Regions from separate parts of the Mesorhizobium calcicola genome, predicted to be linked through region 1. Evidence: riboswitches for the same ligand, from Rfam matches in the RefSeq annotation. Region 1 holds a riboswitch; each other region holds the start of a gene.
What was found. Region 1 has a riboswitch for thiamine pyrophosphate ahead of thiB (thiamine ABC transporter substrate binding subunit). Riboswitches for the same ligand answer to the same signal wherever they lie in the genome.

Region 1 (3,202 bases):
CGTTCGGCCGCTCCTCGCCCGACAGGCCGAGATGCTCCATGAGATAGCTGGCGCGGTATGGATCGTCGGCAGGGCCAAGCCCCGCCTCGACATAGGCGCGGACCGTCGCAAAACCCTCCATGTCGGGCATCTGCGGCAAATAGCGGACGGTCGCCGAAGGCTGGCGGAACACCTCGCCGTCCTGTGGCTCGATCAGGCCGGCGGCGATCTTCAGCAGCGTCGACTTGCCCGATCCGTTGCGGCCGACCAGCGCGATCTTGTCACCGGCCGACGCCGTCAAGGCGGCGCCATCGAGCAGCGGCGTGCCACCGAAGGTCAGTTTTATCCCGTCGATATTGAGAAGGGGCGGGGCCATGTCAGCTTTCAGGGAGTGGATAAGGGTGGGCGAGCAGCAATGCGCGGCCATGGCCGAGCATGATTTCGAGGCGACCCTTGACCTCGTTGGATATGGTCAATGACGAGCCGAACGCCACCTTGACGCGGTCGAGCGGCCATTTGGCGCCGGTGACGGTGAGGCCGGAAAGATCGGAAAAGCCGAGCACCGAAAACAGCGTGCCGTCGGCATAGTCGAACCCGGCTTTCCCGTGCAGCAGCGGGACGCCTTCCTGCGCGCCGCTGCTCAGAAGCACCGTTGCTCCGGCCTCGGCCAGCCGCAGGGCGAGCGCCAGATGCAGGAAGGCGTGGTCGGCGCGCTTGCCGCCGAAGGCGCCCGCGAGCACCAGGCTGGTCGCACCGCGCTCCAGCGCGGCAGCGATGGCCAATTCGCCATCGGTCTGGTCCTTTTCCGTCGGGAAGGTCCGGCGCGGCACCGCGGCGAGGTCATCCGGCAGGTTGGCCGGCACTGAATCGAAATCACCCACCCACAGTTCCGGGACAAGGCCCAGCATGCGCGCATGGCCGATCCCGGCATCGGCGGCGATCACGCGCGAGCCTTCGACCTGGCGGTCGAGCCGTGGCGTGCGGATGAGATCGCCGCCAAGCAGGATGGTGAATGTGCACATATCGTGTGGCCCTTACCAGCCCGGCACGGGAAACGGAAGGCCGGCAAACTGCCACTTGCGCGGTTGATCGGCCGGGCCTATGTGTCGAAACGCTCTAACGGGGTGCCGGACGCGATCTTCGCGGACCGGCTGAGAGGCAAACTCGCCAACCCGCTGAACCTGATCCGGTTTGTACCGGCGGAGGGATTAGACGTTTCGGACAGTCCGACGCCTCAATTCCTTTCAATTCGAACGAAGGAGGCGCCGATGCGCACGCTGCTCTACTCTCTTGTCTCAGCAATGGCCGTGGTCCTGTCCGGGCCGGCCTTGGCCAAGGACAAGCTCACCATCTACACCTATGAGAGCTTCACCGCCGACTGGGGTCCGGGTCCCGTGGTGAAGAAGGAATTCGAGGCCGAATGCGGCTGCGATGTCGACTTCGTCTCGGTCGCCGATGGCGTCGCGCTGCTCAACCGCGTCAAGCTGGAAGGGGCTTCGACCAAAGCCGACATCGTGCTCGGCCTCGACACCAATCTGACCGCCGACGCCAAGGCCACCGGCCTGTTTGCGCCGCATGGCGCGGTGTCCGATGTCAATGTGCCGGGCGGCTGGAGCGACGACGTTTTCGTGCCTTTCGACTATGGCTATTTCGCCGTCGTCTACGACACCGAAAAGCTGAAGAGCCCGCCCAAGAGCCTAAAGGACTTGGTCGAAGGCAGCCCCGACGACAAGATCGTCATCCAGGATCCGCGCACCTCGACTCCGGGCCTCGGCCTGCTGTTGTGGGTGAAGTCGGTCTATGGCGACAAGGCGCCGGAGGCCTGGGCCAAGCTCAAGGCGAGGGTGCTGACGGTGACGCCGGGCTGGAGCGAGGCCTATGGCCTGTTCACCAAGGGCGAGGCGCCGATGGTGCTGTCCTACACGACGTCGCCGGCCTACCACATGGTCGCCGAGAACACCGACCGCTACAAGGCGGCCTCGTTCGAGGAGGGCGAGTATCTGCAGATCGAGGTCGCCGGCATCACCACGACAGGGGCCAAGAATCCGCTGGCCGAAAAGTTCATGGCCTTCATGACCGGGCCAAAATTCCAGGATGCCATTCCCGAGACCAACTGGATGTTCCCATCCGGCAAGACCGACAAGCCGCTCAATCCGGCCTTCGACAAACTGGTCAAGCCGACCAAGACCTTGCTGTTCAGCCCCGAGGACGTTGCCGCCAATCGCAAGGCCTGGGTCGATGAATGGCTGGCGGTGATGAGCAAGTAGGATTCAAGCTTCGCCAGATGTTCGCGCCAAGTCACCCCCCTCTGGCCTGCCGGCCATCTCCCCCGCAAGGAGGGAGATCGATAGCTCTGTCGCCTTGCTCATTCCTGCCATTTTGGAAATTGGCCTGGGCGGCGAAGCGCGCGATCTCCCCCCGTGCGGGGGAGATGTCCGGTAGGACAGAGGGGGGTGGGCGGGAGCTCGACCTTAGCCAAGCATTTCAATCAATTGGCACCCACCACAGAGTTGGGTAGCGCGACATGCCCGCGCGCCATCCAGCCGATCCCCGCATCACCTCCGGCATCATTGCTCTCGCCGCAATCGCGCTGCTGATCGGCGGCGCGTTTGCTGGCTTGCTCGTCGAAGGCGCTCACGATTTCTCCGGCGCCTGGGCAGCCTTCGATCCTTATCTGCTTCGCGTTGTCCGCTTCACACTCTGGCAGGCGGCGCTGTCGACGCTGCTTTCGGTCGGGCCGGCGCTGCTCGTGGCGCGCGCGCTGTCGCGGCATCCACGCTTCTTTGGCCGCGCCTTCATCTTGCAGCTGTTCGCCGTGCCGTTGGCGCTGCCGGCCATCATCGCGGCACTCGGCATTCTCGCCCTCTACGGCCGTGCCGGCTATTTCGCCGGCGCGTTCACGGTGATCGGCGGTGGGAGCTGGCCGGGCATCTATGGCCTGTCGGGCATCCTCGTCGCCCATGTCTTCTTCAACCTGCCGCTCGGCGTGCGGCTGTTCCTGGAGGCGCTGCAGACCATTCCCGCCGATCAGTGGCGGCTCGCCAGCCAGCTCGGCATGGGGGCACAACCGGCGTTCCGGCTGATCGAGTGGCCGACGCTGCGCGCGGCGTTGCCGGGTGTAGCCGGGCTTGTCTTCATGCTCTGCATTACCTCGTTCACGATTGTGCTGACGCTTGGCGGCGGGCCGGCCGCGACGACGCTCGAAGTCGGCATCTACCAGGCG
Region 2 (3,202 bases), on a different contig from region 1:
TGTCTCCGCAACGGTCACGGTCGCGCCGCGCGTGGCAAGCTCGAAGGCCGCGGTGAGGCCAGCGACGCCGGCCCCTTTGACCAGGACCTTCATGACGGCTCATGCGCCTCCGCCGGCGTAGGCGGTTTGCCGGCCTCATCCGCCGGCATGTAGAGGTCGCCGCCTGCGCGATATTTCTCGGCCATCGCCGCCATGCCCTCTTTTTGCGCCTCGGCGCGGATGTCGTGAGAAATGCGCATGGAGCAGAATTTCGGCCCGCACATCGAGCAGAAATGCGCCACCTTGTGTGCTTCCTTGGGCAAGGTCTGGTCGTGGAAGGAACGCGCGGTTTCGGGATCGAGCGACAGGTTGAACTGGTCTTCCCAGCGGAACTCGAAGCGCGCGCGGGAAAGGGCATCATCCCTGACTTTCGCTGCCGGGTGCCCCTTTGCCAGGTCGGCGGCATGCGCGGCGATCTTGTAGGTGATCACGCCGGTCTTGACGTCATTGCGGTCGGGAAGCCCGAGATGCTCCTTCGGCGTGACGTAGCAGAGCATGGCGGTGCCGAACCAGCCGATCATCGCCGCACCGATGCCCGGAGGTGATGTGGTCGTAGCCCGGCGCGATGTCGGTCGTCAGCGGCCCCAGCGTATAAAACGGTGCCTCGCCGCAGACGGCGAGCTGCTTGTCCATGTTCTGCTTGATCTTGTGCATCGGGCACGTGGCCGGGGCCCTCGATCATCACCTGGCAGTCCTTCGCCCAGGCGATCTGCGTCAGCTCGCCGAGCGTCTCCAACTCGGCGAATTGTGCAGCGTCGTTGGCGTCGGCGATCGAGCCGGGACGAAGGCCGTCGCCGAGCGAAAAGGACACGTCATAGGCGCGGCAGATGTCGCAGATTTCCTCGAAATGCTCGTAGAGGAAGCTCTCCCGGTGATGGTGCAGGCACCATTTAGCCATGATCGAGCCGCCGCGAGAGACGATGCCCGTGACCCGGTCGACGGTCAGCGGGATATAGTGCAGTCGCACACCGGCGTGGATGGTGAAATAGTCGACGCCCTGTTCGGCCTGCTCGATCAGCGTGTCGCGATAGACCTCCCAGGTCAGCTCCTCGGCGATGCCGCCGACCTTTTCCAGCGCCTGGTAAAGCGGCACCGTGCCGATCGGCACCGGCGCATTGCGCACGATCCATTCGCGAATGTTGTGGATGTTGCGGCCCGTAGACAGGTCCATCACCGTGTCGGCGCCCCAGCGGATCGCCCAGACCATCTTTTTCGACCTCTTCGGCCATCGATGAAGTGACCGCCGAATTGCCGATATTGGCGTTGATCTTCACCAGGAAATTGCGGCCGATGATCATCGGCTCGCTCTCGGGATGATTGATGTTGGCGGGAATGATCGCCCGCCCGCGCGCCACCTCGTCGCGCACGAATTCCGGCGAGACGAAGTCGGGGATCGCCGCGCCGAAGCTCTCACCGTCGCGCGGCAGCTTGCCGCGCATGATCTCGCGTCCAAGGTTCTCGCGGATGGCGACGAACTCCATTTCGGGCGTGATGATGCCGGCGCGCGCGTAGGCGAGCTGTGTCACCGCCTTGCCGGCCTTGGCCCTGAGCGGGCCGGTTGCGGACCGGAAATTCCGGCGTCAAGCGCTCGCCCGCCGCGAATCCGTTGTCTTCCGGCCGGACATGACGGCCCTCATAGGCTTCGACATCGCCGCGTGCCGTAATCCATTCGTGGCGAAGCCGGGCGAGGCCTTTTCGATGCTGGTTTCGACAGTCGGGTCCGTGTAGGGGCCCGACGGATCGTAGACGATGACGGGCGGTTCACCCGCCGTCGGATGGACGGAGATTTCGCGCATCGGCACCTTGATGTGCGGATGGAGGACGCCGGATTTGTGGATCTTTGCGTGAAGCGGGCAGTGGTCCCGTCGACACGGCGGGGGTGAGGGCATTCATCTTGAGGCTCCTTTGCTCATGCATTGGAGACCCAGTTCTGTGCCGGAAGGATGAAAAGACGCTTTGATCTACCTGCTTGGAAACAGGTCTTCGGGCGTGAACTCCCGCAAAGCGCTTGCACCGTCCCTACGCCAGTATGAACTGGATCAGGTTCAACGGGTCACTGCGCCGCGAAAGCCAGCAGTATCTCAGCCCCTTGCCGGGACTCCCCCTGGTGAATGTCTCAGGTTGAACGGGCAGGCGCGGCTTTGTCAAGCGCCTGTCGACCGGCCATCCATATCACTCGGACAGTTTTGGCCCGTGGGCGGCCACCGCTCGGCTATATTCCAACGACGACAGCGCCGCCGCTCAAGCCCGCTCCCGCCGCCGCCAGAAGAACTTTTTCGCCAGGCCGAAATGGCTTCGTCTGGTGGCCAGTGACAGCGACAGCGGGATCGTCGCGGCGGAAGAATTGCCGTATTCGGCGATCGTCTTGACGACAGCACGATCGGCAAGGCCAAGGTTTTTCCCTACGGCATCAAAAATGCGGGCATTGGCCTGGTGCGGCACGAAGCGGTCGATGTCCTGCGGCTTGTGCGTGAGGCGGCTTCTTCTTCGACAACTCCAGAGGCCCTCATGCAGGTCATCGACGGCGAGCCCGTCGTCGTGGAGATCCGCAAGGGGGGCAGCGCCGACGGCGTGCCGGAGAAGCAATGCGGCCCTTCTGGCGGCGACGACAGGGTTGCGTTCCACCAACCGGAAAGACCTCCGCCGCAAACCTGAGCTTGGCGGATGATCCAACGAATCAATCTTGCGCGACGAGCGCAGCACTCGATACGCAGCTATGTATCGCGGCTACAAGAGTAAGCGTTCGTTCGATCTATTTGTCTGCGTTACTGCTCTTGCGGGGGTTTTGAAGTAATTGAGGCTATTATAATCTTGGAACTCAATCACTGCGCAGAATTTTCGCTTCTAACGCCGCCACAACGAAAGCCCGTCTGGCAACCAGCGGGTGGGCTTCGCCACGCAGAACCTGAAGGCATGCATCCATAGCCAGTTTCCGCTTCTTCGTCTGATCATGGAAGCTCCGGAGCAGAATCGTGGCCGCGTCGTTCACATCGAAAATGACGCGCTCACGGTCATGTCGGCCAACTTGCACCACCACGGGTCGGACGAACCTGCTCGACATCCAATTACACCCTCAATACCGAGCTTGGTGCGGTCTGCGCCTGCCATGACGTCGGCTCGTTTCATACATGTATTGCCGAGGGCCGAATAGGGCCAGCAGACC
Region 3 (3,202 bases), on a different contig from region 1:
TGAGGGTCAGCGCTGCGCTGACGCCGACGGCGGCCAGCACCAGGTCGGGGCGGAAATTGTTCTTGGCGTTGAGCATGTAGATGCCCAACCCCTTCGCCACACCGGCATATTCGGCGAAGATGGCGCCAACCACGGCATAGGTGATGGAGATCCTCAGGCCAGCGAAGAAATAGGGCAGCGCCGAGGGCAGCCGCGCCAGGAGGAAGACGCGCCAGCGCCCTGCCCCCATGGCACGCAGCATCCGGCCGATCTCGGCCTCCGTCGCCTCGTAGCCCTGCACCAGTGCCACCAGCATTGGAAAGAAGGTGACCAGCGCCACCAGCATGATCTTGGGCACCAGTCCGAAGCCGAACCACAGCACCACCAATGGCGCGACCGCCACCAGCGGCAAGGTCTGGCTGACAATGAAGACGGGAAACAGCGCACGCCGCAGCGGCTGGAAGAAGTCGACCAGCATCGACAGCGCAAAGGCCGCGCTGAGCGAAAAGGCAAAGCCGATCAGCGTGGCGCGGATGGTGGGAATGGCGTTGTCGACCAGCGCCTCGCGATTGAGCATCGCTTGCGCGAACACGCGCGACGGCGCCGGCGTGTCGTCGGCTTGATGCCGGAATAGGTCCCACGCCAGCAGGAGCAACCCGACCGAGATCGCGGCTGGTGCTGCCTTGACAAGAAGGCTCGCGATCGGGCGCGAAGCGACTGAGGATGAGGCCCCGGACATAACCTTTGACGGGGTCGCGCGCAGAGCGCGGCTGGCTCAGACGGCCGACGGGCTGTTGGCCGAGACCGTGACGTCGAGGGTTACGTGGCCGGCGCCGGGCCCGAAACGGCAGAAGGCTTCGTCGAGCGCCGAAAAGATCGCGCCGGCATCAGCGCGCAATTTCGTGCAGAAATGCTTGGAGCGCTCATAGACGCCGGACTGCTTGAGAAAATCGATGCAGCCGTAGATCTCGTCCATGTGGTCTTCGGTGCCCATCACATAGAGCGAGAACTGCGCTGCCGCCGGCTGACCGGCCAAAGCTGCGCCGCGCACCGCCGCGATTGCCGCGTCCTTGCGCGGACCGAGTGGCCTGACAGGCCCGCCAAGCGCATCGGAGCGGCAGATCGGATGATCCGGCTCGCCCGGGCAGCCACGCGAGATGGTGGCCGACAGCACGCAATGCTTGCCACCGCGTGCCGCCGCCACGAACAGGTCCCGCATCGCCGGAAACAGCACTTCGGGCGGCCCGACCAGCAGAGTCGAGATGTCGTCGGTCTCGATCCTGAGCCGATCGCGGTAGGGATCGAGCGCGCCCAGCGCGCCAAGGATGACGCCGACGAAACAGTCGGCCATGGGATATAGGGAAATCTGTGCGCCTGAAAACATCGCCCGCCTCGCTCCGCTGGTATTACCCAGATCAGCTTCTAGGGTCTGTGGGCTTGCCGCCCCCGTCTCAGCCCCGACCGTACGGAGCACCCCTGTGATGCGCGGGTTAGAGCACCATTCGAGCGGAAAGCCGTTTTTCGGCGCGCTGCGCTAAAAGCATTGCGCCAGGCCTGCGAAACCGGGCCGTTGGAACGACAAACTCTCAACCATCTGGCAGCGTCGGGCGACCGGTATGCGCATGGCACAGGAAATCGACGAAGGCGCGCACGGCCGGCGGCGTATGACGCTGCTTCTGGTAGCAGAGGAACCAACCGGGAAAGGTCGGACACCAATCATCCAGCAGCGACACCAGCCTGCCGGCATCGATCAGCGGCCGCACGAGGTCTTCCGCCCAAAAGGCGATGCCGACGCCCTGCACGGCCGCCGCAATGGCCATGTCGCGGCTGGAGACGACAAGCGGGCCGTTGACCGCGACCGAGAACCATTGGCCATCCCTGGCGAATTCCCATGCGTAGAGGCCGACACTGCCCGGCCGGCGCCAATTGATACAGCGGTGCTGGAGCAGATCCGCGGGTGCCGACGGCGATCCGTGACGGGCGAGGTAGTCCGGCGAGGCCACGGCGAGCTGTCGCTGTGTGCCGCCAAGCGTCACGGCAACCATGTCGGCTTCGAGGAATTCGCCAAGCCTGGCGCTGACATCAAAGCCGGCCTCAACAATGTCGATGGCGGCATCGTCGATCATCACGTCGAGCACGATGTCCGGCCATGCTTCATAAAAACGGCCAAGCACCGGCTCCAGGTAGGTGGCGGCGGCAACGCTGGGCATATGGACGCGCAAGACGCCGGCCGGTGTGTCGCGCAAGGCGGTCGCATCGCCGACCGCCGCCTCCATCTCGGCCATGGCTGGCGTGAAGCGCGCGTGCAGGCGTGCGCCGGCTTCCGTCAAAGAGAGGCTGCGGGTCGTGCGGTTGAGCAGGCGCAGGCCAAGCCGCGCTTCGAGCTGGCGGATCGTCTGGCTGAGCGTGGACGCCGAAATCCGCAGATCTTCAGCGGCACGGGCGAAACTGCCATGCGCGACAACAGCGGCAAAGGCCTTCAGCTCCGCATAGTCACTGCCGCGCATTATGCCGTGTTCTCCAATGAATATCGTGTCATTCTATGGTATTTTCCGAAAACCGTCTGCTGCCTAGCTTGAGAATATGTCTCAAACGGCGCCGTCATCGGCATCGAGCGTATCTGAATCTCTCTCTGAGCAGGAGCCACGAACATGCGGAAACTCAACGGAAAAATCGCCCTGGTGACCGGCGCCTCCTCGGGCATTGGCGCGGCAACCGCGCTGGCATTGGCGGCGCAAGGCGCGATTGTCGCCATCGCGGCGCGGCGTCGGCAGCGGCTCGACGATCTGGCCAGACGCATCCGCGACGCCGGCGGCGAGGCGCTCGCGATCGAGGCCGACATCACCAACGAAGCGCAGGCAACCGCCATGGTCCGGCGCGTGCTGGACGACTATGGCCGGGTGGACATGCTGTTCAATGTCGCTGGTGTCGGCGTCGCTGCCCCCTTCCAGAACACCACCACCGGCGAATACCGGGAAATGGTCGACATCAACATCCTGGCTTTGCTCTACACGATCAACGCAGCGCTGCCGGCGATGAAACGGCAGGGATCGGGACACATCGTCATCGTTTCGTCCGGAACCGGCCGCTACATCCACCCATCGGTGGTCTACTCCGGCACCAAGCATGCGGCCAGCGCTATGGCGGAATCGCTGCGCCGAGAAATCGGCAAGGACGGCATCCGCGTAACCGTGATCGAGCCGGGCGCGGTCAGGACTGAGTT
Region 4 (3,202 bases), on a different contig from region 1:
GGCCGCTGATTGATCAGCATGCTCTGGCCAAGATCGAATCCCATATCGCCGACGCCGTCGAAAAAGGCGGTATTGTTCGATGCGGTGGCAAGCGTATCGGCACGAGGGGCACGTTTTTTCAACCAACCGTCCTCACCGGTATTTCCAGCGAGATGACAGTCGCGCAAGAAGAAACATTCGGACCGTTGGCTGCAATCATCAACTTCGACGACGCCGATCAGGTCGTACACGAGGCCAATGACACGATCTACGGCCTCGCCGCCTATTTTTATGCCTCCAACCTGAAGCGTGTCTGGCGCGTGGCCGAGGCCCTGGAATATGGCATGGTGGGTATCAACACCGGGCGCATGTCCTCCGAAGCCGCGCCCTTTGGCGGCGTGAAGCAGTCCGGCATAGGGCGCGAGGGTTCCCGCCATGGGCTCGAGGACTATCTTGAGATGAAGTACCTCTGCATGGGCGGAATCTGAAGCAGGGCACGATTTTGTTCGCGCTTTTCCTCGCTCAAGTTGTGACGAGGGTGCAAGCATCAACGCTGGCGGTATGATGATTGAGGCTCGGACGGCGGTCAGGCATCAGCCCCCCACTTGCCCGTGTGTCGCCTCTAACTCCCCTGCCTGCGAGCTCACTGCGCTTTCGCGTGCGACATAGCCAGCCGTCCAAAAGGGAAACGACGGACACTTCGCTTCAATCTTGCCAGCCGTCCCTCAAGGCCACTTTTCCGACGGGGGACAAGCCGGCCGGCCGGGCAGATAAACGGAACCCCGCTTCCGGCGGTTTGAACAGAGTGCTGCCAATGGATCGGCTGGTTGACTCGCTGCCGAGCAGGTGATCGGCGGCGTATATGCGGTGGCAAACAGCATGGTCCGCGATGGCGGTCTGCTTTTCACTTTCGCTTTCGCGCGATCTCCCCGTCAGCGCCTGAGGGAATTGGTGGATAGCGCTGACGACACGCCGACACGTCTGGCGGGGCCTTTTACGCCGGTCCGGTTCGATGCTCTGGCACATCATCGGACCGGGCGCCTCCGCTATTCGTCGATCTCGACGCACAGGGCCAATACACCTTCTCGATTCTTGACGAGTCGCAGAAGGCTTTGGCCATTCCTGCCCTGGTCTCCCGCGCGTGACTTGGCCCCGATCCACGAGCTTTCCATCCGCGCCCGCCGACTCCAGCGTGTCCGAAGGCGCTTGACAAAGCGGCGCCGTCCCGTTCAATTCGAGGCATTCACCAGGGGAGTCCCGGCAAGGGGCTGAGATACTGCTGGCTTTCGCGGCGCAGTGACCCGTTGAACCTGATCCAGTTCATACTGGCGTAGGGACGGTGCAAGCGCTTTGCGGGAGTTTATGCCCGAAGACCTGTCTCGAGCAGGTTGACCAAAGCGTCTTTTCATCCTTCCGGCACAGAACTGGGTCTCCAATGCAATTGAGCAAAGGAGCCTCAAATGAATGCCTTGACCCCAGCGGTTTCGACGGGACCGCTACCTGCCTCACGAAAAATCCACAAATCCGGCCTCCTCCATCCACAGATCAGGGTGCCGATGCGCGCGATCGACGTCCACCCGACAGCCGGCGAGCCGCCGGTGACGGTTTACGATCCGTCCGGCCCCTATACCGACCCCGCGGTCGAAACGAGCATCGAAAAAGGTCTTGCCCGAAGCAGGCACGCGTGGATCGCAGCGCGGGGCGATGTCGAAGCCTATGACGGTCGCCATGTCAGGCCGGAAGACAACGGATTTGCGGTGGGCGAGCGCCTGACGCCGGAATTCCCCGTTCGCAACCGCCCGCTCAGGGGCAAGGCCGGCAAGGCGGTGACGCAGCTTGCTTATGCCCGCGCCGGTATCATCACGCCCGAAATGGAATTCGTCGCCATCCGCGAAAATCTCGGCCGTGAGATTTTGCGCGACAAGCTGTCGCGAGACGGTGAAAGCTTCGGCGCGGACATTCCCGATTTTGTAACACCGGAATTCGTGCGCGACGAGGTGGCGCGGGGGCGCGCGATCATTCCCGCCAACATCAACCATCCCGAAAGCGAGCCGATGATTATCGGCCGCAATTTCCTGGTCAAGATCAATGCCAATATCGGCAATTCCGCCGTCACCTCCTCAATGGCCGAAGAGGTCGAAAAAATGGTCTGGGCGATCCGCTGGGGCGCCGACACGGTGATGGATCTGTCGACCGGCCGCAACATCCACAATATTCGCGACTGGATCGTGCGTAATTCGCCGGTGCCGATCGGCACGGTGCCGCTCTATCAGGCGCTTGAGAAGGTCGGCGGCATCGCCGAGGACCTGACCTGGGAGGTCTATCGCGACACGCTGATCGAGCAGGCCGAGCAGGGCGTCGACTATTTCACCATCCATGCCGGTGTGCGGCTGCATTACATTCCGCTCACGGTCGAGCGGGTTACCGGTATTGTCAGCCGAGGCGGCTCGATCATGGCGAAATGGTGCCTGCACCATCACCGGGAAAGCTTCCTCTACGAGCATTTCGCGGAAATCTGCGACATCTGCCGGGCCTACGATGTGTCCTTCTCGCTCGGCGACGGCCTTCGTCCGGGATCCATCGCCGACGCCAATGACGCGGCGCAGTTCGCCGAGCTGGAAACACTCGGCGAACTGACGAAGATCGCCTGGGCCAAGGACTGCCAGGTGATGATCGAAGGGCCTGGCCATGTCCCCATGCACAAGATCAAGCAGAACATGGACAAGCAGCTCGCGATCTGCGGCGAAGCGCCATTTTACACACTCGGGCCGCTGACGACTGACATTGCGCCAGGCTACGACCACATAACTTCCGGCATCGGCGCGGCCATGATCGGCTGGTTCGGCACGGCCATGCTCTGTTATGTGACGCCCAAGGAGCATCTCGGGCTGCCTGACCGCAACGACGTCAAGATTGGGGTGATCACCTACAAGATAGCAGCGCACGCCGCTGACCTCGCCAAGGGCCATCCGGCGGCGAAAGTCAGGGATGATGCCCTTTCCCGCGCGCGCTTCGAGTTCCGCTGGGAAGACCAGTTCAATCTGTCGCTCGACCCCGAAACGGCGCGCTCCTTCCACGACCAGACCTTGCCAAAGGAGGCGCACAAGGTGGCGCATTTCTGCTCGATGTGCGGGCCGAAATTCTGCTCGATGCGCATTTCCCACGACATCCGCGCCGAGGCCCAGAAAGAGGGCATGGCGGCGATGGCGGCGAAATACCGCGA

Region 2: linked by a shared signal. The riboswitch ahead of thiC (phosphomethylpyrimidine synthase ThiC) and the one ahead of thiB (thiamine ABC transporter substrate binding subunit) in region 1 are both predicted to bind thiamine pyrophosphate.
Region 3: linked by a shared signal. The riboswitch ahead of ACFSQT_RS36835 (YkoF family thiamine/hydroxymethylpyrimidine-binding protein) and the one ahead of thiB (thiamine ABC transporter substrate binding subunit) in region 1 are both predicted to bind thiamine pyrophosphate.
Region 4: linked by a shared signal. The riboswitch ahead of thiC (phosphomethylpyrimidine synthase ThiC) and the one ahead of thiB (thiamine ABC transporter substrate binding subunit) in region 1 are both predicted to bind thiamine pyrophosphate.

The regions. Positions count from the first base shown of each region.
Region 1 covers NZ_JBHUGY010000038.1:132,549-135,750, forward strand. The annotation lists gene ACFSQT_RS25810 (ABC-F family ATP-binding cassette domain-containing protein) at 1-355, opposite strand, end outside; gene ACFSQT_RS25815 (thiamine diphosphokinase) at 357-1,001, opposite strand; TPP riboswitch at 1,090-1,204, shown strand; gene thiB (thiamine ABC transporter substrate binding subunit) at 1,248-2,246, shown strand; gene thiP (thiamine/thiamine pyrophosphate ABC transporter permease) at 2,504-3,202, shown strand, end outside.
Region 2 covers NZ_JBHUGY010000016.1:135,672-138,873, reverse strand. The annotation lists partial or broken gene thiO (glycine oxidase ThiO) at 1-93, opposite strand, end outside; partial or broken gene thiC (phosphomethylpyrimidine synthase ThiC) at 90-1,932, opposite strand; TPP riboswitch at 2,039-2,154, opposite strand; partial or broken gene ACFSQT_RS09065 (3-oxoacyl-[acyl-carrier-protein] synthase III C-terminal domain-containing protein) at 2,252-2,505, opposite strand; gene ACFSQT_RS39750 (hypothetical protein) at 2,548-2,694, shown strand; gene ACFSQT_RS09060 (DUF982 domain-containing protein) at 2,858-3,100, opposite strand.
Region 3 covers NZ_JBHUGY010000076.1:4,664-7,865, reverse strand. The annotation lists gene ACFSQT_RS36840 (ABC transporter permease) at 1-718, opposite strand, end outside; gene ACFSQT_RS36835 (YkoF family thiamine/hydroxymethylpyrimidine-binding protein) at 755-1,363, opposite strand; TPP riboswitch at 1,354-1,467, opposite strand; gene ACFSQT_RS36830 (LysR family transcriptional regulator) at 1,566-2,486, opposite strand; gene ACFSQT_RS36825 (SDR family oxidoreductase) at 2,631-3,202, shown strand, end outside.
Region 4 covers NZ_JBHUGY010000027.1:71,056-74,257, forward strand. The annotation lists gene ACFSQT_RS17145 (NAD-dependent succinate-semialdehyde dehydrogenase) at 1-467, shown strand, start outside; TPP riboswitch at 1,218-1,334, shown strand; gene thiC (phosphomethylpyrimidine synthase ThiC) at 1,440-3,202, shown strand, end outside.